DNA from 2 places in the Pseudomonas sp. GW821-FHT01E10 genome. Region 2 is predicted to be linked to the other one. Evidence: riboswitches for the same ligand, from Rfam matches in the RefSeq annotation. Region 2 holds a riboswitch; the other holds the start of a gene.

Region 1 (14,722 bases), on a different contig from region 2:
AACCACAGCACGGTGATGCGCTTGCTTTGTGTCGGATCGCGCACGCGCTCGACCTTGACCGCATCGATCTGGCCTGCCTTGGTGTCGACTTTCTCCGAGCCCAGCACGCGGAAGTCATAGGTATCGACTTCGCCGGCATCGACGACCTGATAGCTCATGCTTTTCTTGCCGGAGGCCACGTCATGCTGCAGCGCCAGTTGATAGGTGGACTTGTCGACCATGCCGCGGTTGAGCGGGAGCTTGACGGCGTCACCGCGATCGGTGCCGGTGACCATCTTGTTGGTCCAATCGAAATCCAGATCAGCCTTCTTGGCTTTGCCCAGGCCACCGCGTTCGAAGTGGTAGGACTGCGGCAGCAGCGTGTCCTTGTCCAGGGTCAGGGTGCTTTCTTCGGTCAGGCTGGCGATCATCATCGATGCCTTGAAGCTGAGTTTCCAGACGCCGTTGGCTTCCTTGGTCAGGCTGCGTTCGGCGGTGCCGCTCATGGGCAGTTGCTTCCAGTCGGCGGTGTAGCTGGCGGAGAAGGGATGAAGGTCCGCGGCCTGCGCAAACGGCAGGGCGAGCAGGGCGCAAGCGAAGAGCAGGGCACGACGCATAAAATCTCCTAGGTTCGAATCAAGTGGCCGCTGGCCGCGAGTAACTGTCCGTCCAGTAAAGCACCTTGTTCGCCGAGTGATAAACGGCCTTCGGCAAACCAGCGTACGGCCATCGGGTAGATCAGGTGTTCCTGGGTGTGGACTCGCTGCGCCAGACTCTGCGGCGAATCGTGCAACTCTACCGGTATTACTGCCTGTACGACCAGTGGTCCGCCATCGAGTTCCTCGGTGACGAAGTGCACGGAGCAGCCGTGTTCCGTATCGCCGGCCTCCAGCGCGCGCTGATGAGTGTGTAACCCTTTGTATTTGGGCAGCAGCGAGGGATGGATATTGAGCAGGCGACCCTGGTAATGGCGCACGAAGTCAGCGCTGAGAATGCGCATGAAACCGGCCAGTACCACGAGTTTGGGGTTGAAGGCGTCGATCAGTTCGATCAGCGCGGCATCGAAGGCCTCGCGGCCCTCGAAAGCCTTGTGATCCAGGGTGCGGGTGTCGATACCCGCGTCCCTGGCGCGTTGCAGGCCGTAGGCGTCGGCGCGGTTGGAAATCACCGCAGCAATGCGGGCCGGGCTGTCGCCGGTCCGCGTGCTGTCGATCAAGGCCTGCAAGTTACTGCCGGTGCCGGACAGCAGCACCACCACATCACAGGTCTGGGACATTAATGAGCCTTGAGGTTCTTCAGTTCGACCTGAGCCGCGCCTTCGGCAGCGGTGGCGATCTGACCGATGACCCATGGCTGCTCGCCAGCTTCACGCAGGACGTTCAGCGCGGTTTCAACGTGCTCTTGAGCCACGCAGATGACCATGCCGACGCCGCAGTTCAGCACGCGGTGCATTTCGGTTTCGTCGACGTTGCCTTTCTCTTGCAGCCAGTCGAACACCGCAGGGCGGGTCCAGCTCGCGACGTCAACCACCGCTTGAGCGCCTTTTGGCAGTACGCGCGGGATGTTGTCCAGCAGGCCGCCACCGGTGATGTGGGCCATGGCTTTGACGGCGCCGGTGTCCTTGATCAGCTTGAGCAGCGGCTTCACGTAGATACGGGTCGGAGCCATCAGCAGGTCGGTCAGCGGTTTGCCGTCGAGCTGGATATTCTCGATGTCGGAACCCGACACTTCGATGATCTTGCGGATCAGCGAGTAGCCGTTGGAGTGCGGGCCGGAAGACGGCAGGGCGAGCAGGGCATCGCCGGCAGCGACTTTTGAACCGTCGATGATTTCGGATTTTTCCACGACGCCGACGCAGAAGCCGGCCAGGTCGTAGTCTTCACCTTCATACATGCCAGGCATTTCAGCGGTTTCGCCGCCGACCAGGGAGCAGCCGGACAGTTCACAGCCGGCGCCGATGCCGGTTACAACCTGAGCAGCGGTGTCGACGTTCAGTTTGCCGGTAGCGTAGTAGTCGAGGAAGAACAGCGGCTCAGCGCCGCAGACCACCAGGTCGTTCACGCACATGGCCACCAGGTCGATGCCGATGCTGTCGTGCTTGTTCAGGTTCAGCGCCAGGCGCAGCTTGGTGCCGACGCCGTCAGTGCCCGATACCAGCACCGGTTGTTTGTAACCGGCCGGGATTTCGCAGAGGGCGCCGAAACCGCCCAGGCCGCCCATGACTTCCGGGCGCGCAGTGCGCTTGGCGACGCTCTTGATGCGTTCGACCAATGCTTCACCGGCGTCGATGTCTACACCGGCGTCCTTGTAGCTCAGGGAGGGTTGCTTGCTCATGATCCAGGCCTTTAGGGGGGATTCAGGGGTAACGACCGAGTTCAGCGGGCCTGTCGAAATTGATGAGGCAATTGCCTCACGCGCTATTTCGACACTACCCGGCTGTAGCCGGTCTGCGAAGGCGCGCGATTTTATCAGGCTTGAGGGGCAGCGGCCATCCTCGTGCCGACGGGCAGGGGCATATCGCGTTAAAAAAACTGATATTGCCCGTGTTGGCGACGTCCCACATGGCTGTATAAGGTACGACGTTAACCGTCTATCGTTATGACAGTGCGAAAACTTACCGCGATCGTGTGAATGTTTTGCTTGGGCCTGCGGTCACAGCCCTGGCTCAATCGTCTTCATGCGGTCTGTTCCAGCCGCTCTTGTCGTCAGGAATCTTCCATGCGTTTTCTTAAATTCTTGTTCGTGGGCTGTTTATCCGTGGTCAGCCTGGCCAGCCATGCCGAAACCGTCAAAGGCCTCTATCAAGTGCGCCAACCGGTCAGCGGCCAGACACCGGAGGAGCGCGACCAGGCGACTCAGCAGGCGCTGGAAACGCTGGTGTTGCGCTTGACCGGCGATCCCAAGGCGGCGCAAAGCCCTGGCCTTGCGGCCGTGCGCAAAGACCCTCAGCAGATCATCAGTCAGTTCGGCTACGACGCCGGGCCACCGCAAGTGCTGAAAGTCGATTTCGACCCGGCCACCACCGAGCAGGCCTTGCGTCGTGCCGGGCTGGCCGTGTGGGGGGCCAATCGGCCGTCGATCCTCGGCTGGTGGTTGAACGATTCCACCGAAGGTTCGAGCCTGGTCGGCGATGGTCAGGCCAGTGCTGCGCCCTTGCGTCGGGCGGCTCAGCACCGAGGCCTGCCGCTGCGTTTGCCGCTGGCTGACCTGAATGAACAGATCGTCGCCACGGCACCGAATCTGGAAGGTGCCGACCCTGCGCCACTGCGCAGTGCCTCCGATCGTTACAATGCCGATGCCTTGCTGGCGGTGCATGCCCGTGAAGAAGGGGGGCAATGGCAAGCCAAGTGGCGACTGTGGCTGGGCGATCAGAAAGAGGCCGGCAGCGTGCAGGGCGCCGATACCGCCGCCGTGGCCGATGCGGTGATGCTGGCGGTCAGCGAGCGTCTGGCGTCGCGTTTCGTTGCCAAGCCAGGTGTGTCGGGCGAGCAGTTGTTGGAAGTGCAGGGCATGAATCTGGAGCGTTATGCGACGCTTGGGCGTTTGTTGGAGCCTTTTGGCGCGCGTCTGCAAAGTGTCGATGGTGACCGCGTGCTTTATCGCGTCAACGGCAGTGCCGATCAGCTGCGAGCTCAGTTGTCCCTGGCGCAATTGCAGGAGGTTCCGGCCAGTCAGGTGCCGGCACCTGTTCAGCCGGTGACTGTGGGTTCTGCGCCGGCCGCAGCGCCAGCGCCTGCCCCGACGCCGCAGTTGCATTTCCGTTGGTGAGTTTTTTCTTTATATAGAAGCAGGAGTGGTACATGGCCGATACGCGGCGTTGGTTCTGGCTCGGTGGGGTGGCCCTGCTTTGCGCGTTTGTTTACCTGTTGCATCCGATCCTGACGCCGTTCCTGGTGGCGCTGTTGCTGGCCTATCTGTTCGACCCGCTGGTGGATCGGCTGGAGAAGCTCGGCTTGTCCCGGACATGGGGCGTGGTGGCGGTGTTCGCGTTGTTCACGATGGTCCTCACCACGCTGTTGTTGGTGTTGGTGCCGATGCTCGCCAAGCAGCTGTTTCGCTTGTATGAACTGGCGCCGCAGATGCTCGACTGGTTGCAGCACACCGCGTTGCCGTGGGCGCAATCGAAGTTGGGTTTGTCGGAGGGCTTCTGGAAGTTCGACAAGCTCAAGGCGGCGATCAGCGAGCACATGGGCCAGACCACCGACATTGTCGGCGTGGTGCTGAGTCAGGCGACGGCTTCAGGCCTTGCGCTGATCGGCTGGCTGGCCAATCTGGTGCTGATCCCGGTGGTGAGTTTTTATCTGCTGCGCGACTGGGACCTGATGATGGCCAAGATCCGCAGCTTGCTGCCGCGTGATCGTGAAGAGCGTGTCATGACCCTGGCTGGGGAATGCCATGAAGTGCTTGGGGCGTTCGTGCGCGGACAGTTGCTGGTGATGCTGGCGCTGGGTGTGATCTACGCCGCTGGCTTGATGATCGTCGGGCTGGAACTGGGGTTGTTGATCGGTCTGATTGCCGGCCTGGCGGCGATCGTGCCGTACATGGGGTTTGTCATCGGGATTGGCGCGGCGTTGATTGCCGGCCTGTTCCAGTTCGGTGGCGATCTGTATCCCATGATCGGTATCGTCGCGGTGTTCATGGTCGGCCAGGCGCTGGAAGGCATGGTTCTGACGCCGTTGCTGGTGGGTGACCGGATCGGCCTGCACCCGGTGGCGGTGATCTTTGCGATTCTGGCCGGCGGCGAGCTGTTTGGTTTTACCGGGGTGCTGCTGGCATTGCCGGTGGCGGCGGTGATCATGGTTCTGGTGCGCCATGTGCATGATTTGTATAAAGATTCGGATATCTACGGCGGTGTCGACGAGTCTGAGAAGTAAGGCCTTTTGATCGCTCGTCGCGGGCAGCCTGGTTTCACGCCGGGTTTGCCCGTATCCCTCGCGCGGCTGTCACATGCACCGCCAAAGAAACTGTCATAAAACCAGCACGTTAACGCAAACCTTTGATTTTGCTTGTGGTCTGTCGCATTGTGCCGTCAGCTTCACGGGTATAAACTTCGCAAACTTTACACAGAGGCCACTAACGGTTCCTTTGGAACTGTTCAGTCAGCATGAAACCGATTCAGCTGCCCCTAGGTGTGCGTCTGCGTGATGACGCCACCTTTATCAATTACTACCCAGGCGCCAATGCCGCTGCACTCGGCTATGTCGAGCGGCTGTGCGAAGCCGACGCCGGCTGGACGGAAAGCCTGATTTACCTCTGGGGCAAGCACGGGGTAGGGCGCACGCATTTGTTGCAGGCGGCTTGCCTGCGTTTCGAGCAGATGGGTGAACCGGCGGTGTATCTGCCGCTGGCCGAGTTGATGGACCGCGGCATCGAAATCCTCGACAACCTCGAACAATACGAACTGGTTTGCCTGGACGATTTGCAGGCGGTCGCCGGCAAGGCGGATTGGGAAGAGGCGTTGTTCCATCTGTTCAATCGTCTGCGTGACAGCGGTCGGCGTCTGCTGATCGCCGCCTCGACATCCCCGCGCGAACTACCGGTGAAGCTGGCGGACCTCAAGTCTCGGCTGACACTGGCGCTCATCTTCCAGATGCGTCCGCTCTCTGACGAAGACAAGTTGCGTGCCTTGCAGTTGCGCGCCTCCCGTCGTGGCCTGCACCTGACTGACGAAGTCGGTCATTTTATTTTGACTCGCGGTACTCGCAGCATGAGTGCGCTTTTCGAGCTGCTTGAGCGCCTCGATCAGGCCTCCCTTCAAGCTCAGCGCAAGCTGACAATCCCGTTCCTGAAAGAGACGTTGGGCTGGTAAAGGCCAGGTTTTTCGCGGGTTCCGGCATATTCCAGGCGTCAACAAATCCGCTTTCCTGCAAGGGAGCAGGCTGCGCAAAGGTTTAAAATGGGCTTAAGCGCTTAGATGGAAACGAGAAACCGATAAGTCACATAAAGATCGATTGAATTTGCAAATGAGATCGATAGCGGGCATAGTCTCGGCTTCTTTACAACTATCAGCCACGGTCGTGCCCATGCTAAATCGCTTCGCACCCCTCGTGCCTCTCGCACTCGTCACCCTGTTGTTCGGTTGCGCTGCTCACTCTCCAGTGTCCCAGCAAGAGCCACAGCATCAGGTTTCAAATTCAGTTACCGCGCAGTCTTCTTCCGTTCTTTTCCAGGAAGAGCTAGCAACCAATAAAGAACTGGCAGACTTCGCCGGGGGCAAGTCGTATCAGCTTCCGGTTCTGGCTGACAGCATCCTCGAACGTGGCATGTCCCTGATCGGTACCCGTTACCGTTTCGGCGGCACCTCCGAGGCAGGCTTCGACTGCAGCGGCTTCATCGGTTATCTGTTTCGTGAAGAGGCTGGCATGAACCTGCCGCGCTCCACTCGCGAAATGATCAACGTTGACGCTCCGCTGGTGGCTCGCAGCGCCCTCAAGCCGGGTGACCTGCTGTTCTTCGCCACCAATGGCCGTCGCGGTCGTGTCAGTCACGCCGGGATCTACGTGGGTGACAACCAGTTCATCCACTCCAGCAGCCGCAAAAGCGGTGGTGTCCGGGTCGATAGCCTGGGCGACAGCTACTGGAGCAAGACCTTCATCGAAGCCAAGCGTGCGCTCGCAATGGCACCGGCTGCAGCGCCTATCGTCACTGCGCGCCAATAAGCGGACAGTTTACAAGGCGAACTTAAAGTCTTACTTGAAGTTTGCCGCGTAGCCGCTAGAATCCTGATCTATTATTGATGGCAAACCGCCTGCGTTCTGCGCAGGCGGTTTTCTTTTCTGTCTTTGTGGCAGAAAAAAGCCGCAGCCAGATCAGGATGTTCTGTTTATGACGATGTCGGCCCGCCTCGCACTCATGTTCTTCGCAGCGCTGCTCAGCGCCTGCGCCAGCCGCACACCGCCACCTGCGCCGGTGGTTCGCGCACCGATTGTTTTCGGTTCTCCCCAAGCCTTTTCCCCTGCGGCAGAAGACGTGCTGTTTCGCGCGCTCGGTCTGGTGGGGACGCCTTATCGTTGGGGCGGCAACACGCCGGATTCCGGGTTCGATTGCAGCGGTTTGATCGGTTACGTCTATCGCGATGTCGCAGGCATTTCCTTGCCGCGGTCCACACGCGAGATGATCGGCATGCAGGCTCCCGACGTCGGCAAGGAAGGCCTGCAAACCGGCGACCTGATCTTCTTCGCCACCAATGGCGGCTCCCAGGTCAGCCATGCCGGGATCTATGTCGGCGAAGGGCGCTTCGTCCATGCTCCAGCCACGGGCGGCACGGTCAAGCTGGACAGCTTGTCCAAGGCTTACTGGCAGAAAGCCTACCTGAGCGCCAAGCGCGTCCTGCAGCCCGAGCACTTGGCACATAATCCCTAGGGGTTTGTCATGATCGCTCTGGCGGAGTTGTAGGAGCGAGGCTTGCCCGCGAAGGCGGCAGCACAGTCAACATTGATATCGACTGACACACCGCTTTCGCGGGCAAGCCTCGCTCCTACGGACAGACTTTACTTGGCCGCGGAAACGCGCCACACCTTGTTCCCCACATCATCTGCCACCAACAAGCCGCCCTGCTGATCGATCACCACGCCCACCGGCCGCCCCATGGCTTTTCCCTCGTCGTTGAGGAAGCCGGTAAGCACATCCAGCGGCTGTCCGCTCGGTTTGCCGGCGCTGAACGGCACGAAAATTACTTTGTAGCCGCTGTGCGGTTTACGGTTCCACGAGCCATGCTGGCCGATGAAGGCGCCTTGGGTGAACGGCGCGGGCAACTTGCTGCCTTCGGCGAACGTCAGGCCCAGCGACGCGGTATGGGGCCCCACTGCGTAGTCCGGTGCAATGGCCTTGGCGACCAGATCAGGGTTTTGTGGCTCGACGCGAACATCGACATGTTGCCCGTAATAGCTGTAAGGCCAGCCATAGAACCCGCCGTCCTTCACTGACGTGATGTAGTCCGGCACCAGGTCGCTGCCGATTTCGTCACGCTCGTTGACTGCGGTCCACAGAGCACCGCTTTGCGGCTCCCAGGCCAGGCCGTTCGGGTTACGAATCCCCGAGGCGAAGATTCGATGGTTGCCGGTGGCGCGATCGACTTCCCAGATCGCCGCGCGACCTTCCTCCTGATCCATGCCGTTTTCACCAACGTTGCTGTTCGAGCCCACGGTGACGTACAGCTTGCTGCCGTCCTTGCTGGCGATGACATTTTTGGTCCAGTGGTGATTTCGCGTGCCGCCCGGCAAATCGACCACTTTGATTGGCTGTGACTTGATCGCTGTCTCGCCGTTTTCATAGTGAAAACGCAGCAAACGGTCGGTGTCGGCGACATACAGGTCTTTGCCAACCAGGGTCATGCCGAAAGGCGAGTTGAGGTTTTCCAGGAACACCGTGCGGGTTTCGGCGACGCCGTCGTGGTCCTTGTCCCGCAGCAGAGTGATGCGGTTCGGGCTGGGGACGCCAGCCCCGGCGCGGCCCATGACTTTGCCCATGATCCAGCCGCGAATGCCATTGCTGTCATCGGATTTGGACGGCGCGTTGGTTTCGGCCACCAGTACGTCGCCGTTGGGCAGCACATAGAGCCAGCGCGGGTGTTCGAGGTTTTCGGCAAACGCTGCTACTTGAGTGCCTGCGGCGGCGACGGGTTTTTTACCCTGAGGCCAGCCGATCGCCGGGGCGATGTTCACCGTCGGGATCAGGGTTTTGTTCGGTTCCGGCAGCTTGGGCGACGGTCCGGTGCCGTCCGAGACTTGCAGGCTGGAGGTTTCACCACAGGCGGCGAGCCCTCCGGCGAGCGCGATGATGAGAATGAGCTGGGGTTTGCGCATTACTGATCTTCCCTATGAATGCATTGACGTAATCATAGAGAAGCGTAAACACCCGATGGTTCAACCGGTCAGCCGCGGGCCTCCTTGAACAGCACGGCGATCCCCGGATGGTAGTTGCCGGTTTCATTGCGCAACTTGCGGTAGGCGTAAGGGAAATACCAGGCCACGGCGCAGGTGTGCTCCTTTTGCAGGTCGTCGAGCATGTCCTGGAGTTCTTCCGGGGTGGCGCTGTGCTGGGCTTTTTGTGGGGCGACAAACAGGCAGCCGAGTTTCAGGTCGCTGGTGTAGCTGATGCGCTTCGCGTCGCTGGTGATGTCCGCCAGTGCCTGGGTCAGGTTCAGGTTGTTGACCCGCGGCCAGCGCTGGGTGGCCTGCAGGTACGCGCGTTCTTCGCTGGTGGCGATAAACAGATCGGCGCGGGCGTTGCGTTCGCCTTCTTCGGTCTGTTTGCGCGACGGTGTTTGCTGCAGCGTGACCATTTCCGCCATCCAGGCTGCGGCAGAGAGCAGGCCGAGGTTGGCGTTTTCGTCGTACCAGTAAGGCGTATCGTTATCGCCGCGCACGGCGTTGTAGCGGTCGATACAGTCAAACCAGCGTTCCAGCACCGGGCGCAGGAATTCCAGCTTCGGATTGCTGATGATCATGCCTTGCATGTGGCTCACCCTTGTTATTGTGTTGTGAGGTTGTGGCTCTTTGATATCACTGCTGGCAGTGTGGCACAAGATTGGCGTCAGATAATTGATCAGCGGCAGTTATTCGCCGGAAGGCGTCCCGTCTTTAATTGACGCTCCACCCCCAACCCTCTAACCTTCGCGGCTTGTTTCAGGTGCTCTGTGGCCTTGGTCGACAGAGTGAAACAGGGAAGCCGGTGAGTGGATTTCTTCCAGCGAAGAATGATCACGATCCCGGCGCTGCCCCCGCAACGGTAAATGAGTGAAGACTGCGCCTGATGCCACTGTGTCGATGAACGATGCGGGAAGGCGCGCAGTTGGCCCCGAGCCGCTCATGAGCCCGGAGACCGGCCTGATCCATTCAGCGGCATCACGGTGGGCGATGCCAGGCTTCTTGCCGTCTATTCTTGTGCCTGCCCGCCGTTATCCAGCCTCAACGGAGAGCTCCCCCATGACTGATACCCCCGATCGTGACGAACGCCATCTGGCGCGCATGCTGCGCAAAAAAGCCGTGATCGACGAACGCATCGCCAATTCGCCGAATGAATGCGGCCTGCTGCTGGTGCTGAGCGGCAACGGTAAAGGCAAAAGCAGTTCGGCGTTCGGCATGCTGGCGCGCTCCATGGGCCACGGCATGCAATGCGGTGTGGTGCAGTTCATCAAGGGGCGCAGCAGCACTGGCGAGGAGCTGTTCTTCCGGCGTTTCCCGGAGCAGGTGCGTTTTCATGTGATGGGCGAGGGCTTCACCTGGGAAACCCAGGACCGCCAGCGTGACATCGCCGCCGCCGAAGCTGCGTGGGCGGTGTCCCGCGAACTGCTGAGCGATCCGTCGATTGGCCTGGTGGTACTCGATGAATTGAACATCGCCCTCAAGCACGGTTACCTCGATCTCGATCAGGTGCTCAGCGACTTGCAGGCCCGTCCGCCGATGCAGCATGTGGTGGTCACTGGCCGTGGCGCCAAACCGGAGATGATCGAACTGGCTGACACCGTCACCGAAATGGGCATGATCAAGCACGCCTTCCAGGCCGGGATCAAGGCGCAAAAAGGCGTCGAGTTGTGAATCAACCACGTCAATGCCCGGCGGTACTGATTGCCGCGCCGGCCTCCGGTCAGGGCAAGACCACCGTCACCGCCGCGCTCGCCCGCTTGCACCGCAATCAGGGGCGCAAGGTGCGTGTGTTTAAATGCGGCCCGGACTTTCTCGACCCGATGATTCTCGAGCGCGCCAGCGGTGCACCGGTCTATCAGCTGGACATGTGGATGGTCGGCGAGCAGGAAAGTCGTCGTCTGTTGTGGGAAGCTGCTGGCGAAGCTGACCTGATTCTCATCGAAGGCGTCATGGGGTTGTTCGACGGTACGCCGTCCAGTGCCGACCTGGCGCGGCATTTCGGTGTGCCGGTGCTCGGCGTGATTGACGGCACCGCGATGGCGCAGACGTTTGGCGCACTGGCCCTGGGGCTTGCGCGCTATCAGCCGGATTTGCCGTTTGCCGGTGTGTTGGCCAACCGGGTTGGCACCCTGCGTCATGCGCAATTGCTCGAAGGCAGTCTGACAGAAGGCTTGCGCTGGTACGGCGCGTTGTCCCGGGAGACCGGCATCGAATTGCCGAGTCGGCACCTCGGCCTGGTACAGGCCAGCGAATTGAATGATCTCGATCTGCGCCTCGATGCAGCCGCCGCCTCGCTGGCCAGCAGTTGCGACGTGGCTTTACCGCCGGCCGTGGAATTCGCCGCGCCTGAAGTGATCGCCGCCGAACCATTGCTGGCCGGTGTGCGGATTGCCGTGGCCCGGGACGAAGCCTTTGCGTTTACCTACGGCGCGAGCCTGGATCTGCTGCGGGCGATGGGCGCCGAGTTGTCTTTCTTCTCGCCGATCCGCGACCGCGAGTTGCCGGAGGCAGACAGCCTTTATCTGCCGGGTGGTTACCCTGAATTGCACCATGTGGCGTTGTCACAAAACACGCCAATGCTGACCGCCATCCGCGCTCATCACGCAGCGGGCAAACCGTTGCTGGCCGAGTGTGGCGGCATGCTGTATTTGTTGGATTCGTTGACCGATGTCGAGGGTACTCGCGCTGAATTGGTTGGCTTGCTGACCGGTGATGCGGTGATGCAGAAGCGTTTGGCGGCGTTGGCCTTGCAGGCGGTGGAATTGCCCGAAGGTTTGCTGCGCGGGCACACCTATCACCACTCGCTGACCAGCACCGAGCTTGAGCCGATTGCGCGTGGCCTGAGCCCCAATGGCGGGCGAGGGGCGGAGGCGGTTTATCGTGAGGGGCGGATGACGGCCTCTTATGTGCACTTTTATTTTCCGTCCAATCCGGCGGCGATTGCTGCGTTGTTGGCGCCCGATCGTGAAGCCGTCATCGCGAGCAGGCCATGACAGAAAACGCCTTTTCCGAAGTCGAACGCGATGCGGTCTACCGGGCCATCGGCGAACGCCGTGACATGCGCCACTTCAGCGGCGGCACGGTCGAGCCCGAGTTACTGAGGCGCCTGCTCGAAGCCGCGCACCAGGCGCCGAGCGTCGGCCTGATGCAGCCCTGGCGGTTCATCCGCATCAGCGACCGGGCGCTGCGCGGACAGATCCAGCAACTGGTGGAGGAAGAACGCGTCCGCACCGCCGAAGCCCTCGGCGAGCGCTCCGACGAATTCATGAAGCTCAAGGTCGAAGGCATCCAAGACTGCGCCGAAGTGCTGGTCGCTGCGCTGATGGACGATCGCGAACGGCATATTTTCGGCCGTCGTACGTTGCCGGAAATGGACATGGCCTCGCTGTCCTGTGCCATCCAGAACCTTTGGCTGGCGTCCCGCGCCGAAGGCCTGGGCATGGGCTGGGTGTCGCTGTTCGAACCGCAAGCCTTGGCGAACCTGTTGGGTTTACCGGTCGGGGCCAAGCCTTTGGCCGTTCTTTGCCTGGGGCCGGTCAAGGAATTCTATCCAGCGCCGATGCTGGTACTCGAAGGCTGGGCGCAAGCGCGTCCGCTCAACGAGTTGCTGTATGAAAATTATTGGGGAGTGAGTCAATGAGTGTGGCGTTGTTGAGTGTCGCCGCGGTCGCGCTGGATGCGCTGCTGGGTGAACCCAAACGCTGGCATCCGCTGGTGGCGTTCGGTCGTTTTGCCGATCGCATCGAACAACGTTTCAACTCCGCTGGCCGCGGTTGGCGCAGTCACGGGGTGACGGCCTGGGTGATGGCGGTCGTGCCGCTGACCTTGCTGGTCACCGCGCTGTCCTGGGCACCTTATGTTGGCTGGATCGTCGAGATTCTCGCGCTCTATTGCGCGCTTGGCATGCGCAGCCTCGGCGAGCATGTCGAGCCGGTGGCCAAGGCCCTGCGCAGCGATGATCTGGTTGAGGCGCGCACACGCGTCGGTTATCTGGTCAGCCGTCAGACCAGCGAACTGGACAAAACCGAAGTCGCCCGCGCCGCCACCGAATCGGTGTTGGAGAACGGCAGCGATGCAGTGTTCGCCGCGCTGTTCTGGTTTGCCGTGGCGGGTGCGCCCGGTGTGGTGCTCTATCGTCTGAGCAACACCCTGGATGCGATGTGGGGTTATCGCAACGAACGCTTCGAGCGTTTCGGCTGGGCTGCCGCAAAGATCGACGATGTCCTCAACTACATTCCTGCACGCCTGGTGGCGTTGACCTACGCACTGTTGGGCAAAACCCGACTGGCGCTGAAATGCTGGCGCACCCAGGGGCCGACCTGGGACAGCCCGAATGCCGGGCCGGTGATGGCGGCTGGTGCCGGTGCGTTGGGTGTCGAGTTGGGCGGGGCGGCGATTTATCACGGCGAACTGCATCAGCGTCCGCAGTTGGGCGAAGGCGTGCCGGCGGATGCCGATTCCATCGACCGTGGCTGGCAATTGGTCCAGCGCGGGGTATGGTTATGGCTGCTGATTCTCTGCGTGGGGGCTGAATTCTATGCTTGAACACGGTGGCCGGTTGCGCAAGGCAGCACTTGAATACGGTATCGCCGAAGCCGATTGGCTCGACCTGTCCAGTGGTCTTGCGCCCTGGCCATTCCCGGTTCCGGATATCCCGCTGCGGGCCTGGGCACGTTTGCCGGAAACCGATGACGGTCTGGAGCAAGCTGCCTGCGACTATTACGGTGCGGCCCAGGTGTTGCCCGTGGCCGGTTCGCAAATGGCGATTCAGTTGCTGCCGCGTTTGCGCAGGGCCGGCAAGGTCGGTGTGCTGTCGCCGTGTTACGCCGAGCACGCCGAAGCCTGGCGTCGCAACGGTTATGTCGTGCGTGAAGTCCTGGAGTCGGAAGTCGATTTCTTTCTCGACAACCTGGACGTGCTGGTGGTGGTCAATCCGAACAATCCCACGGGTCTGAGCCTGACCCCGGCCCGCCTGCTGGATTGGCATGCGCGGCTGGCCCAGCGCGGTGGCTGGTTGGTGGTGGACGAGGCGTTCATGGACAACACACCGCATTTGAGTCTGGCACCGTTCACCAACCAGATCGGCTTGATCGTGCTGCGTTCCTTCGGCAAGTTTTTCGGCCTGGCCGGTGTGCGGCTCGGGTTTGTGCTGGCCGAGCGCAAGTTGCTCAAACTGTTGGCCGAGCAGGTCGGGCCTTGGGCGGTCAGTGGGCCGACCCGCGTCTTGGGCCAGGCGTGCCTGACGGATACGGACGGGCACACCCGACAGCGCATTCGCACTGACGAAGCTGGCGAGCGTCTGGCGTTGCTGCTTGAGCAGTATGGTTTCAAACCTCAGGGCGGTTGCGCGTTGTTCCAGTGGCTGATCACCGAGCGCGCCCAAGCGCTGCATGAATTCATGGCCCGGCGTGGCATTCTGCTGCGGTTGTTCACCCACAACAGCAGCCTGCGTTTTGGTTTACCTGCGGATGAAGCGGACTGGTCGCGCCTCGAACAAGCCCTGCAAATCCATGCCAAGGAAAACCCATGACAACGTTGATGGTGCAAGGCACCACATCCGATGCCGGTAAAAGCACACTGGTGACGGCACTGTGTCGCTGGGTCACGCGCCAAGGCGTGAGCGTGGTGCCGTTCAAGCCGCAGAACATGGCCCTCAACAGTGCGGTGACCGCCGACGGTGGCGAGATAGGTCGCGCTCAGGCGGTGCAGGCCCAGGCTTCAAACCTTGAACCGCACACCGACATGAACCCGGTGCTGCTTAAACCCAACAGTGATACCGGCGCCCAAGTGATCATCCATGGCCGCGCCGTCACCACCATGAATGCGGTCGCCTATCACGACTACAAAGCCATCGCCATGCAGGCGGTGCTGGCCTC
Region 2 (14,722 bases):
TCCAGAACGCTTCGGTGGTCTGGCCGGAGAGGGTGCGGCCAGAGGCATCGGTGATGGTGCCGGAAATCATGATCGGCAGCTCGACGCCCAGCTCTTCGTAAACCCCTTGCACGGCGAAGATCGCCGCTTTGGCGTTGAGGGTGTCGAAAATGGTTTCGATCAGGATCAGGTCGGCGCCGCCTTCGATCAGGCCTTTGGTGGCCTCGGTGTAGTTCTCCACCAGTTCATCGAAGGTCACGTTGCGGTAGCCGGGGTTGTTCACGTCGGGCGACAGCGAGCAGGTACGACTTGTAGGGCCGAGCACGCCGGCGACGAAACGCGGCTTGTCCGGGGTTTCCAGGGTCTTGGCGTCCGCCACCTTGCGCGCCAGGCGTGCGCCTTCTACGTTGAGTTCGTACGCCAGGCCTTGCATGCCGTAGTCGGCCTGGGACACCTGGGTGGCGTTGAAGGTGTTGGTTTCCAGAATGTCGGCGCCGGCATCCAGGTAGGCTTTTTCAATAGAGCCGATCACATCCGGGCGGGTCAGCACCAACAGGTCGTTGTTACCTTTGACATCGCTCGGCCAGTCGGCGAAGCGTTTGCCACGGTAATCCTGTTCCTCGAGCTTGTAGCTCTGGATCATTGTCCCCATGCCGCCGTCGAGAATCAGGATGCGCTCTTTGAGGGCGTGCTTGAGAGCTTGAAGGCGAACGCTGCGATCGGACATTTGGACTACTCGGTAAGGCCATGACGAAGGGCCGGGATAATAACAAACCTGTGTGCTTTTGGAGCATATGCCGGTTTTGCATGAATATCGTTCATGTTGGTGCGCGGGTCGGACCGGTAGAATCGCGGCGTTTTCTCATGATCAGGACCAGGGATATGTCGTATCGCGTCGTCACCAGCCTATTGATGCTGTTTTTAAGCGGGGGCGCCGCTGCGCAAGGTCCGGACATTTCCTACGTTCGCGACATTCAACCGATCTTCACCGAAAAGTGCGTGGCCTGCCATGCCTGCTACGACTCCGCCTGTCAGCTCAACCTGGGCAGTGGCGAAGGGGCGTCCCGAGGTGCGACGAAGGCGCCGGTCTATGACGGCGAACGGAGCAAGGCCGCCGCGCCGACCCGGTTGTTTTATGATGCCTTCGGCAAACGTGCCTGGCAGCAAAAGGGCTTCTATTCAGTGCTCGACGCCCAAGGCAGCCAGGCGGCACTGATGGCGCGGATGCTTGAACTAGGCCATAGAACGCCGTTACAACCCAACGCCAAATTGCCGGAAGAGATCGTCCTGGGCCTGAACCGGGAAACGCTGTGCGCCATGCCGGCGGAGTTCGACGGTTACGCCAGCTCTCATCCGAAGGAGGGCATGCCGCTAGCGGTCACCGGTCTTACCGATCAGCAATACCAGACGCTGCAGCGCTGGCTGGCTTCCGGCGCGCCGATCGATCAGCAGGGCCTGGTGCCCAGCGCCAGGGAAGCCTTGGAAGTGGTGCAGTGGGAAAACCTGCTGAATGCGCCGGGCGCCCGGGAGAGCCTGGTCGGGCGCTGGCTGTTCGAGCACTGGTTCTTGGCCCATATCTATTTCAAGGACGGCGAACCGGGGCATTTCTTTCAGTGGGTACGTTCGCGCACGCCGACGGGGCAGCCCATCGACCTGATCAACACCCGCCGTCCGAATGATGATCCGGGCACTCAGGTCTATTACCGTCTGTGGCCGGTGCAAGGCGTGATCGTGCACAAGACCCACATCACCTACCCGCTGAGCGCGGCGAAGATGGCGCGGATCAAGAGCCTGTTTTACAACGGTAACTGGCAGGTCAACGCGTTACCGGGCTATGGGCCGGAGCGGCGGGCCAATCCGTTTGCCACGTTCGAAGCGATCCCGGCCCAGGCGCGTTACCAGTTCATGCTCGATAACGCCGAATACTTCGTGCGTACCTTTATTCGCGGCCCGGTCTGCCGGGGCCAGATCGCCACCGACGTGATTCGCGACAACTTCTGGGCACTGTTCCAGGCCCCGGAACATGACCTTTACATCACCGACCCGAAATATCGCGGCAAGGCTACGCCGTTGCTGGCGATGCCGGGGCAGAACGATGACGTCGGCAGTGTCCTGAGCCTGTGGCACGACTACCGCAACAAACGCAACGAATATGAGGCCCTGCGCCGGGACAGCTATGCCGACTTGCCAGCGCCGAGCTGGTCGACCCTGTGGGCCGGTAATGACAATGCGTTGCTGAGTATCTTCCGGCATTTCGACAGCGCCTCGGTGACCAAGGGCCTGATCGGCGATGTGCCGCAGACGATGTGGCTGTTCGATTACCCGTTGCTGGAACGCACGTATTACCAGTTGGCGGTCAACTTCGATGTGTTCGGTAACGTGTCCCATCAGGCCCAGACCCGGCTGTACTTCGACCTGATCCGCAACGGCGCCGAGCAGAACTTCCTGCGCCTGATGCCGGCCAGCTCACGGGACGGCTATCTCGACGATTGGTACCAGAACAGCGGCAAGTTCAAGATGTGGCTGGATTACGAGGACATCGACAACGACAAGCCGACGGCGCTGACGCTGGACGAAAACGACCCGAAACGCGATTTCGCCTTGCAGCTGCTGTCCCGTTACGGCGAACTTAATGCCAGGCCCGATCCGATCAACCGCTGCGACGGCGCTTACTGCTCGCGGCCGAACATTGATCCGGCGTTGCAGAACGCCGAGCAAGCCTTGAGCCGCCTGACGTCGCGCCCGGCCGCCGGTTTGAAAGTCATCGATCAGTTGCCGGAGGCCACGATGTTGCGCATCGAGACCTCAAGCGGCAAGCGTGAGGTCTACAGCCTGCTGCGTAACCGCGCCCACAGCAACGTGGCGTTCCTGCTCGGGGAGTCGCTGCGTTATCAGCCGGGGCTCGACACGTTGACGATCTATCCGGGTGTTCTGAGCAGCTACCCGAACTTCATGTTCAACATTCCGGCCGGGCAGGTGCCGGCGTTTGTCGACGAGATGGAAAATGCCAAAGACGCCGCGAGTTTCGAAAAAATCGTCGAACGCTGGGGCATTCGTCGCAGTCATCCGCAATTCTGGCAGTATTTCCATGATCTGAGCCGGTACATCCACGACACCGACCCAGTGGAAGAGGGCGTGCTGGACATGAATCGCTACGAGAATCTCTGAAATGCCTGCAACCCGGTGTGGGAGCCACAGTTCCCGACAAAAATACTAGGACTTTGTGCGGCGCGTCGATTGGCGTAAACTGCGTCCAAGCCTGCGAGGAGTTTCCATGACCGCTATTACCATTACCGACGCCGCCCATGATTACCTGGCCGATCTGCTCTCCAAGCAGAACACCCCGGGTATCGGCATCCGCGTCTTTATCACCCAGCCTGGCACCCAGTACGCCGAAACCTGCATTGCCTACTGCAAGCCGGGCGAAGAAAAACCTGAAGATACAGCGCTGGGGCTCAAAAGCTTCACCGCCTATATCGACTCGTTCAGCGAAGCGTTTCTGGACGATGCGGTAGTCGACTACGCCACCGACCGCATGGGCGGCCAACTGACCATCAAGGCGCCAAACGCCAAAGTCCCGATGGTCAACGCCGACAGCCCGGTCAACGAGCGCATCAACTACTACCTGCAAACCGAGATCAACCCGGGGCTGGCCAGCCACGGCGGTCAGGTCAGCCTGATCGATGTGGTCGAAGACGGCATCGCCGTGCTGAAGTTCGGCGGCGGTTGCCAGGGCTGCGGCCAGGCAGACGTCACCCTGAAGGAAGGCATCGAGCGCACCTTGCTCGAGCGTATTCCCGAGCTCAAGGGTGTACGTGACGTGACGGACCACACGCAGAAAGAAAACGCCTACTACTAAGGTGTTCGCTGCGACATAAAAAAACGGTGCCCGTGAGCACCGTTTTTTTATGGATGATCGATAACCTGTGGCGAGGGAGCTTGCTCCCGCTCGACTGCGAAGCAGTCGCAATCCAGCCGATGCATTTTCCAGTGATGAATGCGTTGGCTGATTTTGGGACCGCTGCGCGGTCCAGCGGGAGCAAGCTCCCTCGCCACAAGTGCTTCAGGGTCTGTATAGGTGCGCATGCCCCGCGCGATACAGCGACGATTCACTGAAGTGATCGCTGCCCAGCACTCGACCCACCAGAATCAGCGCCGTTCGGCGAAAACCCTTGGCTTGTACCTTCTGCGCAATGTCCGCAAGCGTTCCCACCACCCAATCCTGATCCGGCCAGGTCGCCCGGTGAATCACCGCGATCGGGCAGTCGGCGCCGTAGTGCGGCAGCAATTGGGCAAGGATCTTCTCCAGATGATTGACCCCCAGGTGGATCGCCATGGTCGCCCCGTGTTGCGCCAGGCTGCCCAGTTCTTCGCCAGCGGGCATGGCGGTCTTGTCGGCGTAACGGGTCAGAATCACGCTCTGTGACACGTCCGGCAGGGTCAGTTCGGCCCCCAAAAGGGCCGCGCAGGCGGCGGTGGCGGTGACGCCGGGAATGATTTCGAAAGGGATGTCGAGTTCACGCAAGTAGCGAATCTGCTCGCCGATCGCGCCGTACAGACTCGGGTCGCCGGAATGCACCCGGGCCACGTCCTGGCCGTTGGCGTGGGCGGTCTTGATCAGCTCGACGATCTGTTCCAGATGCAGTTCGGCGCTGTTGACCACCTGTTCGGCCCGGTGGCCTTCCAACACGGCAGCGGGGACCAGGGAGCCGGCATAGATGATGACCGGGCAGCTACGAATCAGCCGCTGGCCTTTGACGGTGATCAGTTCCGGGTCGCCGGGGCCGGCGCCAATGAAGTAGACGGTCATCGTCGTTTCCTGTCAGAAATAGGGCCTGGGCATGCTTCAGATGAAGAATGCTCATGATCGAAGGCGAGGATTATCGGGGATTTTACGCGGCGCTGGCCAATGCCAGGGTGGCCTGGGCGTATTTTTGTCGTGGAATCAGCAACTTTGCCGGTGCCTGGGCCAATTGTTCGGCCAGGGCCAACGCAGCGCTTTCCGCCACGCCGTAGCAACCGGTGCGTTCAAACGCGATGTCCGAGTGGTGGCTCAGTTGTGCTTGATAGGTCGCCAATTGTTCGCTGCTGAAGTACATCAGCGGCAATGCCAGCTGTTCGGCCAGTTCGATCAGGCCAGGTTCATCGCGCTTGAGGTCGATGCTGGCCAGGGCCTTGATCTCACGAAGCTCGATTTGATGGGCCTGTAGCGCCTGATCGAGCAGCGCCCGCAGCGTGCTGACGGGGCAGCCGCGCTGGCAGCCCAGGCCGACCACCAGGGTCGGCACTGTGCCGTTTTCAGTCATGCGCTGTAATGGCCATCGCTTTTGCGGCGGAACAACCAGGCGCTGATCAGGCCCAGGGCCAGCCAGAACGCCACGTTGGTCAACTGCGAAGCGATTTTGAATTGCGCTTCCAGGGCTTCCGGCGCCAGCATCGAATGGACTTCCGGTTGTGGTGCGCCAATCACATGCGGCACGGCCAGGATCGCCACGCCGAGAACTTTCATCAGCCAGTGACGGCTGAACACGATCAACGCGATGCCGACGGCCGTGGACGCGGCAGTGCCGATCCACCAGATTTGCCGTTGCGCCAGATCTGCCGCGGCAGTGCCCGGCAGCTCAGGCGGCAGGCCGAGAGTCGGAGCCAGCACGAACGTCGCATAACCGGCCAGGCCCCAGAGCAGGCCCTGAGAGGTTTTGGTCGGTGCGCGCAGGGTGTAAAGACCGGCGAGCATCAGGGCGAAACCGACGGCTACCACCAGGTTGCCGCCGGTAGTAGACAGCACGCGCTGCCAGCCGTCTTCCGGTTCCCAGGCTTCGGCATCGTGGGTATGAGCGACTGCGCCCGCGGCGTGCTCGTGGATTTCAACAGCAGCCGGCTCGGATTTTTCGTAGGTCTCGGCCTGCAAAATCAGCGGGGAGACCCAGAAGCTTTGCAGCAGGGTCAATAGCAGGGCGGCCAGCAGCCCGGTGAAACCTGCGGTTTGCGCAATACGCTTGATCATCTCAGCAGGTCTCAATGGCACGGAAAGGCGGAGCTGTGACGGGTATCGTGCGCGGCGTTGTGCACCGCTTCGATGTGCGAGAAACCGGCGAAATACACAAGGCTGGCGCCAAGGATCGACGCACACACGGCGGCGGTCAGGCGTTGAGTCAGGGTCGTGGTGGTGCTGGCGATGCTCTTGTCGGTGTTGCTGGCGGTGCTGCTGATGATCGTCATGGCGCTTCCCTCTGGTCTGTCAGCGGGTGAATAGAGCGCATGAAAATCTCCGCACGCCAAGGGCTCGCAGAGATTTCGAACAGCGCCCGCCCACCGCGGGTTTGTTATTCAGTGAACGTAAAAGTCACTTTGTGTTGCGGGCCGGTCTCCGGGCTCGCGAGGGGCTGGGCTTGCGCCTGGACCTGCAAGCATCACCTTCCCATGCCATATGACCGGCACAGTGGATCTGACGCTTCACTCGCTTACCGTTGCGGGGGCAGCACCGGACTGACATGGCTTTAGAGTAAAGCACATGATTCACCGGTTTCCCGTTTCACCCTGTGAAGGGCACCCGTAACAAGGCGTGTAGGAGAGCATGGGCGAGGGCGGGGAGTCAATTGGCAGGGGTTCTCACTAACACCCAATATCTGTGGCGAGGGGGCTTGGTCCCGCTCGAGCGCATAGCGGTCGCATCGGATTCATGCGGTCTGTCTGTAAGATTTGCAGTGCATGGTTTCACGACTGCTTCGCAGCCGAACGGGAGCAAGCTCCCTCGCCACAGGCAAGCCCCCTCGCCACAGGTGATCGCATTCGCCGACAAGACATTGACCCGCCCCCACACGATGCGTAGCCTTGCGCTTTCGAGGTTCTTCGGCGTCTGTCGAAGCTAAGAAGGGAACGCGGTCGATGCCGCGGCTGCCCCCGCAACTGTGAACGGTGATGTTCGCTGCCACGCCACTGCAAACCCTGTGCAACGGGTTCGCGGGAAGGCGCAGCGAATGCCGGGCCAACGCCCGGCGCACCGTCAGCCAGGAGACCTGCCTCGACACAGATTCTCACTTTCAACCGGGCGGGGTGATCCGGTGGCGAACTCTTCAGGCACGCGTGCCCGCGTTGCCGGTTGTCGTCCCGTATGCCCGCCACCTTGCCAAAGGGCATCCGATGAAAACACTGGCCAAACTCCCCGTCACCATCGTTACCGGCTTCCTCGGTTCGGGCAAAACCACCTTGCTGCGGCACATGCTCGACAACGCCCAGGGCCGTCGCATCGCGGTGATCGTCAACGAGTTCGGCGAGCTGGGAATCGACGGCGAGATCCTCAAGCAGTGCTCAATCGGCTGCACCGAAGAAGAGGCCAGCGGCCGCGTCTACGAGTTGGCCAACGGCTGCCTGTGCTGCACCGTTCAGGAGGAATTCTTCCCGGTGATGCGCGAGTTGGTTGCTCGCCGCGGCGACCTCGACCACATCCTCATCGAAACCTCGGGCCTGGCCCTGCCAAAGCCTTTGGTTCAAGCCTTCCAGTGGCCGGAAATCCGCAGCGCCTGCACCGTTGACGCGGTGATCACCGTGGTCGACAGCCCAGCCGTGGCCGCCGGCACCTTCGCGGCGTTCCCGGATCAAGTGGACGCCCAGCGCAAACTCGACCCGAACCTGGACCACGAATCACCGCTGCACGAGCTGTTCGCCGACCAACTGGCCAGCGCCGACCTGGTAATCCTCAACAAAGCCGACCTGATCAGCGCCGCAGACCTGGCCCGCGTGCGCCTGGAAGTCGCCGAAGAGCTGCCACCGGCGGTGAAAGTCATCGAAGCCAGCAGCGGTCGCTTGCCACTGGACGTGCTGATCGGCCTCGGTGCCGGTTCCGAAGAACACATCGACAGCCGTCACAGCCATCACGATCATCACCATGAAGGTGAAGACGACCACGATCACGACCATGACGCGTTCGACTCCATCTCGATCGAGCTGCCACAAGCCGACGAAAGCCTGCTGATGGACGCGCTGACGCAACTGGTGGTGCAGCACGGTATTCTGCGGGTCAAGGGTTTCGCGGCGGTGCCGAACAAGCCGATGCGCCTGCTGATTCAGGGCGTGGGCACGCGTTTCGACAAGCACTTTGACCGTCAGTGGGGCGCCGAGGAAGCGCGCACCACCCGTCTGGTGTTGATCGGTCAGGCGCTGGACGCCGTTCAACTCGAAGCGCAATTGCGCGCTGCGCTCAGCGTTTAACCCATGCACCTGCTCAGGACCCAGCCCGGCGGTTTCGTGTCGGATGACAACATTGCCGACCTTGGACAAACCCCCGCCGAGCTGGTGATCCTGTGCAGCGGCGATTCCAGTCTGGCGTTGCTCGCCGAGGCGGCGCAGCAGCTGCCCGACGATTACCCGAGCCTGCGCCTGGCCAACCCGATGCAGGTGCAGAATCACGCCTCGGTCGATCTTTATGTCGACGAAGTGCTGCGCCACGCCAAGGTGATTCTGATCTCGCTGCACGGCGGCATCGCCTATTGGCGTTACGGCATCGAGCGTCTGGTGGAGTTGTCCCAGCGCGGTGTGCAGTTGATTCTGGTGCCGGGTGACGATCGCCCGGACCCGGAACTCAGCGATCTGAGCACCGTGGCCCCCGAAGACCGCGACCGGCTCTGGCACTTCCTGCGTCAGGGCGGCATGGCCAATGCGCTCGACCTGTTTCGCTGCCTTGCCAGTCGTTGGCTGGGTCGTGATTATCCATGGTCCGAGCCGCAAACCCTGCCACGCACCGCGATCTACCACCCGCAAAAAAGCCCCGCGCACCTTCAGGATTGGCAAGCCGATTGGCAGGCCGATCAGCCGGTGGCGGCGGTGCTGTTTTACCGCTCGCACTTGCAGGCGGCGAACACCGGTTTCATCGATATTTTCTGCCAGCGTTTGCAGGCGGCAGGGCTCAACCCGTTGCCGATTGCGCTGGCCAGTCTGAAAGAGCCAGGCTGCCTGGCGGTGGTCGAGGACTGGCTGGATGAAGTTGAGGCGGGGGTGATTCTGAACACCACCGGTTTCGCCCAGTCCAGCCCTGAAGCGCCGCATCTGCGGCCGTTTCGTCGCAACATCCCGGTGATTCAGGCGATCTGCGCCCAGGACAACGAGCCCGGTTGGCGTGCCAGCGAGCAAGGCCTCGGTCCCCGTGACTTGGCGATGCACATCGCGCTGCCGGAGCTGGACGGGCGAATCATCAGTCGGCCGATCAGCTTCAAGGATCTGGCGTGGCGCAGCGAGCGCAGTCAGTCCGACGTGGTTTGCTATCGACCACAACCGGAACGCATGGATTTTGTCGCTGAACTGGCGCGGCGCTGGATCGATCTGGCGCGGCTGCCCAACAGCGAAAAACGCATCGCCCTGATCCTCGCCAACTACCCGACTCGCGATGGACGCATCGGTAATGGCGTCGGTCTCGACACCCCGGCCGCGGCGCTGAACATCCTGCGTGCCCTGTACGCCGAAGGTTATCCGTTGCCGGCCGAGTTGCCGGACAGCGGCACCGCGCTGATCCAGCAACTGCTTGGTGGTGTCAGCAATGATCTGGACACTATCGATCAACGTCCGTGCCAGCAAAGCCTGGCGCTGGATGATTACTTTTTGATGTTCAACGCACTGCCCGAAGCCAATCGCGAGGCGGTGCTGCAACGTTGGGGCACGCCCGAAAGCGATCCGATGTTCCGTGGCGGGCGAGTGATGATTGCCGGGTTGCGCTTCGGCCTGACCTTCGTCGGCATTCAACCGGCGCGGGGTTATCAGGTTGACCCGAGCGCGGTCTATCACGACCCGGACCTGGTGCCGCCCCACGGCTATCTGGCGTTCTACTTCTGGTTGCGCAACACCTACGGAGCCCACGGCGTGATCCATGTCGGCAAGCACGGTAACCTCGAATGGCTGCCGGGCAAGGGCGTCGGGTTATCTGAAAACTGCTGGCCCGACGCGCTGCTCGGACCGCTGCCGAACATCTATCCGTTCATCGTCAACGACCCGGGCGAGGGTGCCCAGGCCAAGCGCCGTACGCAAGCGGTGATCATCGATCACCTGATGCCACCGCTGACCCGCGCCGAAACCTACGGCCCGCTGCGCAACCTTGAGTTGTTGGCTGACGAATATTACGAAGCGCAGTTGCTCGATCCGCGCCGCGCCCGGGAACTGCAACGCGACATTCTGCAACTGGTGCGCGACACGCACATTGATCGCGAACTGCAGCTGGACGAGAAGCTCGACAGCGATGCCGACGCGGCGATCTGGTTGCCGCGCCTGGACACTTACCTGTGTGACTTGAAGGAATCGCAGATCCGCGATGGCCTGCACGTGTTTGGCGAGTCGCCGACCGGGCGATTGCGCATCGACACTTTATTGGCTTTGCTGCGCATTCCTCGCGGTGACGGTCGTGGCGCGCAATCGAGCGTGCTGCGGGCGCTGGCCAAGGCGTTCGAATTGGGCTTCGATCCACTGGATTGCGTGTTGGCTGATCCTTGGAACGGTCCTCGGCCGGATGCCTTGCAGGCGGTCAGTGATGAGCTGTGGCGCACGGCGGGGGATACCCGTGAGCGTCTGGAACTGTTCGCCGCGCAGTTGATCGAGCAAGCCTTGAGCGCTGAAATTGCTCCGTTGAACCAGCCAGGCTGGTCCGACGTGAGCGCGATCATCGACAGTTTGCGCGAGGTCGTCGCCCCGCGCCTGGACGCCTGCGGCCCGGCGGAAATGCGCGGCCTGCTGGACGCCCTCAGCGGGCGATTCGTCCCGGCCGGGCCGAGTGGTGCGCCCAGCCGTGGACGGCTGGACGTGTTGCCCACCGGGCGCAATTTCTATTCGGTGGACGTGCGCAACCTGCCGACCACCACGGCGTGGCGCATCGGTTTTCAATCCGCGAACCTGATTCTTGAGCGGCACTTGCAGGATCACGGCGATCACTTGCGTCAGCTCGGCCTGTCGGTCTGGGGCACCGCGACCATGCGCACCGGCGGCGATGACATTGCCCAGGCCATGGCCTTGATGGGTGTGCGGCCGGTGTGGGCGACGGGCAGTCAGCGGGTCGACGACTTCGAGATTCTGCCGTTGAGCCTGCTGGACCGGCCGCGGGTGGACGTGACCTTGCGCGTCTCCGGATTCTTCCGCGATGCCTTTGCCAACCTGATCCGGCTGTTCGACGCCGCCGTGCAAGCGGTCGCCGCGCTGGATGAACCGGACGATCTCAACCCGTTGGCAGCCAAGGTTCGTGCCGAGCGCGAAGCGCTGCTGACGTCCGGTCTGGATGAAGAAGCGGCCAGGCGACAGGCCGGCTGGCGGATCTTCGGGGCCAAACCGGGTGCTTACGGTGCCGGCGTGCAAGGTGCCATCGACGGTCGTTTGTGGCAGAGCCGCGAAGACCTGGCCGAGGTTTACCTGAACTGGGGCGGCTACGCTTACGGCGGCTCCGATGAAGGCACCGCCGCACGCGAGCAGTTCGCCCAGCGTCTGAGCCAGGTGCAGGCCGTGCTGCAAAATCAGGACAACCGCGAGCACGACTTGCTCGATTCCAACGACTATTACCAGTTCCAGGGCGGCATGCTGGCGGCCGTCGAAAGCCTCGGCGGCGCAGCGGCGGCGAGTTATCACGGCGACCACAGTCAGCCGGACTTGCCGAAGATCCGCACATTGAAGGAAGAGCTGAACCGGGTGATCCGTTCCCGGGCGGCCAATCCGAAATGGATCGACGGGATCAAGCGTCATGGCTATAAAGGCGCGTTCGAACTGGCGGCGACGGTCGATAACCTGTTTGCGTTCGACGCCACCACGCAGTTGATCGACGATCACCAGTATGCGTTGCTGGCGGACGCCTATTTGCTTGATCCGGCGACCCGGGAGTTTGTTCGCGAACACAATCCCCACGCCTTGCGCGACATGACCGAGCGCCTGCTCGAAGCGCAGCAACGGGGGATGTGGCAGGAGCCGGGTGAATACCGCGAGGCGCTGGAGAATTTGTTGCTGGACATAGAAGAAGACAGTTAGCCGGTGAGCAAAGGAAATTTGTGGCGAGGGAGCTTGCTCCCGTTGGGCTGCGCAGCAGCCCCAAAACAAAAAACCAGGCTCTGTCAGGCACACCGCATTTTCAGGTTTTACGACTGCTACGCAGCCGAGCGGGAGCAAGCTCCCTCGCCACAGAGTAATCACCGACCATGACCGAGATTTGAACATGACCGACACCCCCCATTTCCCGCTCTCCGCCGTGGTCGGCGCCGATGACTTGAAGCTCGCCCTGTACCTGACCGCCATCGACCCGAAAATCGGAGGCGTGCTGATCGAAGGCCCGCGCGGCATGGCCAAGTCGACCCTGGCCCGAGGCCTGGCGGACCTGCTGGCCAGCGGTCAATTCGTTACCTTGCCCCTGGGCGCCACCGAAGAACGGCTGGTCGGCACCCTCGATCTCGACGCGGCCTTGAGCGAAAGGCGCGCACAGTTTTCTCCGGGTGTATTGGCCAAGGCCGACGGCGGTGTGCTCTACGTCGATGAAGTGAACTTGCTGCCCGACCATCTCGTGGACCTGCTGCTCGATGTGGCCGCCAGCGGCACCAACCTGATCGAGCGCGACGGGATTTCCCATCGGCATTCGGCGAAGTTTGTGCTGATCGGCACCATGAACCCGGAAGAGGGCGAACTGCGCCCGCAACTGCTCGACCGCTTTGGCCTGAACGTCGCCCTCAGTGGCCATACTGCACCCGCCGAGCGCGGCCAGATCATCCGTCGTCGACTGGATTTCGACAGCGATCCGCAAGGCTTCTGCGCCGAGTGGGAAAGTCAGCAACACGCCCTGCGCGAGCGTTGCCAGAAGGCGCGTGCGGCCCTGGCGAGTATCCCGCTCGACGATGCCGCACTGGCGCAGATCACCGAGCTCTGCTTTGCTGCCGGTGTCGACGGCTTGCGGGCCGACCTGGTCTGGCTGCGCGCGGCGCGGGCACATGCGGCCTGGCGCGGTGCGAACGCCATTGCCGAAGAGGATATCGACGCGGTCGCCGAATTTTCCTTGCGTCATCGTCGTCGGGAGCATTCGACCTCTGCGCCGCAAAACTCCCAAGCGCCACAGCAATCCCCTGCGCAAACCCCCAACCCGAACGAAGGTCAGGGCCAGTGGGGCGAAATGCCCGCCCAGGCGCTGCCGGTCGGTGCTCGACGTGAAGTGCCGAGCTGGCCAAAAAAGCCCTAGGCATTCGCCCTCGATCAGACGCGGGGGCGAATGCCAGACCCCGCGCAGGCCGGCTGGATCACGGTAAACAGGGCAAGCGTCACGCCGCCCGTAGCGGATCGGTCAACTGGCCCGGCACCTTGCTCAATGGCCGACCGCGTCAACGCGATGACCTATTGTTCCATCTGCGGACCCGCACCCCGCATGAACTGTGGCTGGTGATCGTCGATGCCTCGGCTTCGACCCGGCGCCATCAGGCGTTGAGCGATGCCAAGGGCTTGCTGGCGCAACTGTTCGACGATGCCTATCGCCAGCGCGCACGCCTGGCTTTGCTGACCGCCAGCGGTCACCTGCCGAAGTGGCAGGTGCAGGGATTGAAAGCTTCTGCGGGCTTACGCGATTGGCTTGAGGGATTGGGCGCCGGCGGCGGGACGCCGATGCTGGCGGCGCTTGGCGAGGCGGGGCGCTGGCTGGCGGTCCGGCAAAAGCGTTTTCCGGCCGAACAGCAGCGGCTGCTGCTAGTGACAGATGGACGGTTGAAGGACTGGTCGACATTGCCGGAGCTGGATTGTCCGGGGTTGCTGATCGACATCGAGCGCGGTCCGATTCGGCTCGGGCGGGCAAAGGTGTTGGCAGCTCAGTTACAGATTGATTATCGGCATATCGATGAGCTGATTTAAGGTTGAATTTTGTGCTGACAGTGCTGGCCCCATCGCATCGCTGCCCTATGCTCTGTAAGCAAACCCATCACAGGAGTGACCCATGCGCGTTCTAGCCCGCAACGATCAGGACGATTTCCGCGTCAAAGCCTACGCTGGCACCAACGGTGTGCTGCTGGCCATCGACCTGGCCGAACCCCGCCGCAAAGGCCTGTTGGGGTTTGCCATCGAAAAACAGCAAGGTGACAAACCCTGGTTGTTTCTGTTCAACAGCCTGACCTTCCCCGGCAAGGATCATACGTTCCCTCAGTTTCACGCCACCCCCAGCGATGCCGCGCCTTTGCAGAAATTTCGCTGGGCCGATTACGCGGTCAATCCGGGTGTAACGATCCATTATCGGGTTCACCTGGCTTATGGCACTGCCGATGCGCCACAGTTGGGTGAAAGCCTGGAAGTGACGGTCACCACGGACGATGGCCTGCCCAAGGGGCAGAACGTGATATTCAACCGGGCAGTGGCTGCCAGTCAGGCGTTCCAGCGCAAATTCGCCGACCTCGATGCGCTACTCAGCGTCAACAAGACACTGCCCATCGAAGAGTGGCCCGATGCGCCGCGCCAATGGCTGGAAAATGGTCTGCTCGCACGCTTGCTCGGGTTTATCGAGCGTGCCGTGGATGGCCAGTGGGCGCTGGACATCGCGATCTATGAATACCAGCTGCAGGCGATCGTCGATGCGGTGAACGCCGCCTTCGAGCGTGGCGTAAAGGTTCGGATCCTGTACCACGCCCAACCTGGCGAAGACACCACGGCGCTGAACGAAGCCAGCCTGGAAAAAATCCCGGCGGCGAACAAACGCGGGCGAGTCACCCACAATATCTTTCACGACAAGTTCATGGTCCTGAGCCGGCTCGATGCGGCGGGGCAG

What was found. Region 2 has a riboswitch for cobalamin ahead of AC07V0_RS03580 (CbtB domain-containing protein). Riboswitches for the same ligand answer to the same signal wherever they lie in the genome.
Region 1: another riboswitch for cobalamin. It lies ahead of cobO (cob(I)yrinic acid a,c-diamide adenosyltransferase); the one in region 2 lies ahead of AC07V0_RS03580 (CbtB domain-containing protein).

The regions. Positions count from the first base shown of each region.
Region 1 covers NZ_JBWKWT010000008.1:209,330-224,051, forward strand. Annotated here, with positions in the region: gene AC07V0_RS16810 (DUF3108 domain-containing protein) at 1-596, opposite strand, end outside; gene purN (phosphoribosylglycinamide formyltransferase) at 605-1,255, opposite strand; gene purM (phosphoribosylformylglycinamidine cyclo-ligase) at 1,255-2,313, opposite strand; gene AC07V0_RS16825 (DUF2066 domain-containing protein) at 2,698-3,747, shown strand; gene AC07V0_RS16830 (AI-2E family transporter) at 3,780-4,853, shown strand; gene hda (DnaA regulatory inactivator Hda) at 5,084-5,788, shown strand; gene AC07V0_RS16840 (C40 family peptidase) at 6,003-6,638, shown strand; gene AC07V0_RS16845 (C40 family peptidase) at 6,805-7,341, shown strand; gene AC07V0_RS16850 (PQQ-dependent sugar dehydrogenase) at 7,470-8,783, opposite strand; gene AC07V0_RS16855 (hypothetical protein) at 8,852-9,436, opposite strand; cobalamin riboswitch at 9,591-9,824, shown strand; gene cobO (cob(I)yrinic acid a,c-diamide adenosyltransferase) at 9,906-10,517, shown strand; gene AC07V0_RS16865 (cobyrinic acid a,c-diamide synthase CobB) at 10,514-11,839, shown strand; gene bluB (5,6-dimethylbenzimidazole synthase) at 11,836-12,486, shown strand; gene cbiB (adenosylcobinamide-phosphate synthase CbiB) at 12,483-13,391, shown strand; gene cobD (threonine-phosphate decarboxylase CobD) at 13,384-14,376, shown strand; gene AC07V0_RS16885 (cobyric acid synthase) at 14,373-14,722, shown strand, end outside.
Region 2 covers NZ_JBWKWT010000001.1:790,297-805,018, reverse strand. Annotated here, with positions in the region: gene metH (methionine synthase) at 1-706, opposite strand, end outside; gene AC07V0_RS03605 (fatty acid cis/trans isomerase) at 862-3,147, shown strand; gene nfuA (Fe-S biogenesis protein NfuA) at 3,254-3,838, shown strand; gene cobM (precorrin-4 C(11)-methyltransferase) at 4,043-4,789, opposite strand; gene AC07V0_RS03590 (cobalamin biosynthesis protein) at 4,872-5,285, opposite strand; gene AC07V0_RS03585 (CbtA family protein) at 5,282-5,986, opposite strand; gene AC07V0_RS03580 (CbtB domain-containing protein) at 5,998-6,201, opposite strand; cobalamin riboswitch at 6,324-6,551, opposite strand; cobalamin riboswitch at 6,808-7,020, shown strand; gene cobW (cobalamin biosynthesis protein CobW) at 7,123-8,190, shown strand; gene cobN (cobaltochelatase subunit CobN) at 8,194-11,967, shown strand; gene AC07V0_RS03565 (magnesium chelatase ATPase subunit I) at 12,152-13,159, shown strand; gene AC07V0_RS03560 (vWA domain-containing protein) at 13,279-13,818, shown strand; gene AC07V0_RS03555 (phospholipase D-like domain-containing protein) at 13,901-14,722, shown strand, end outside.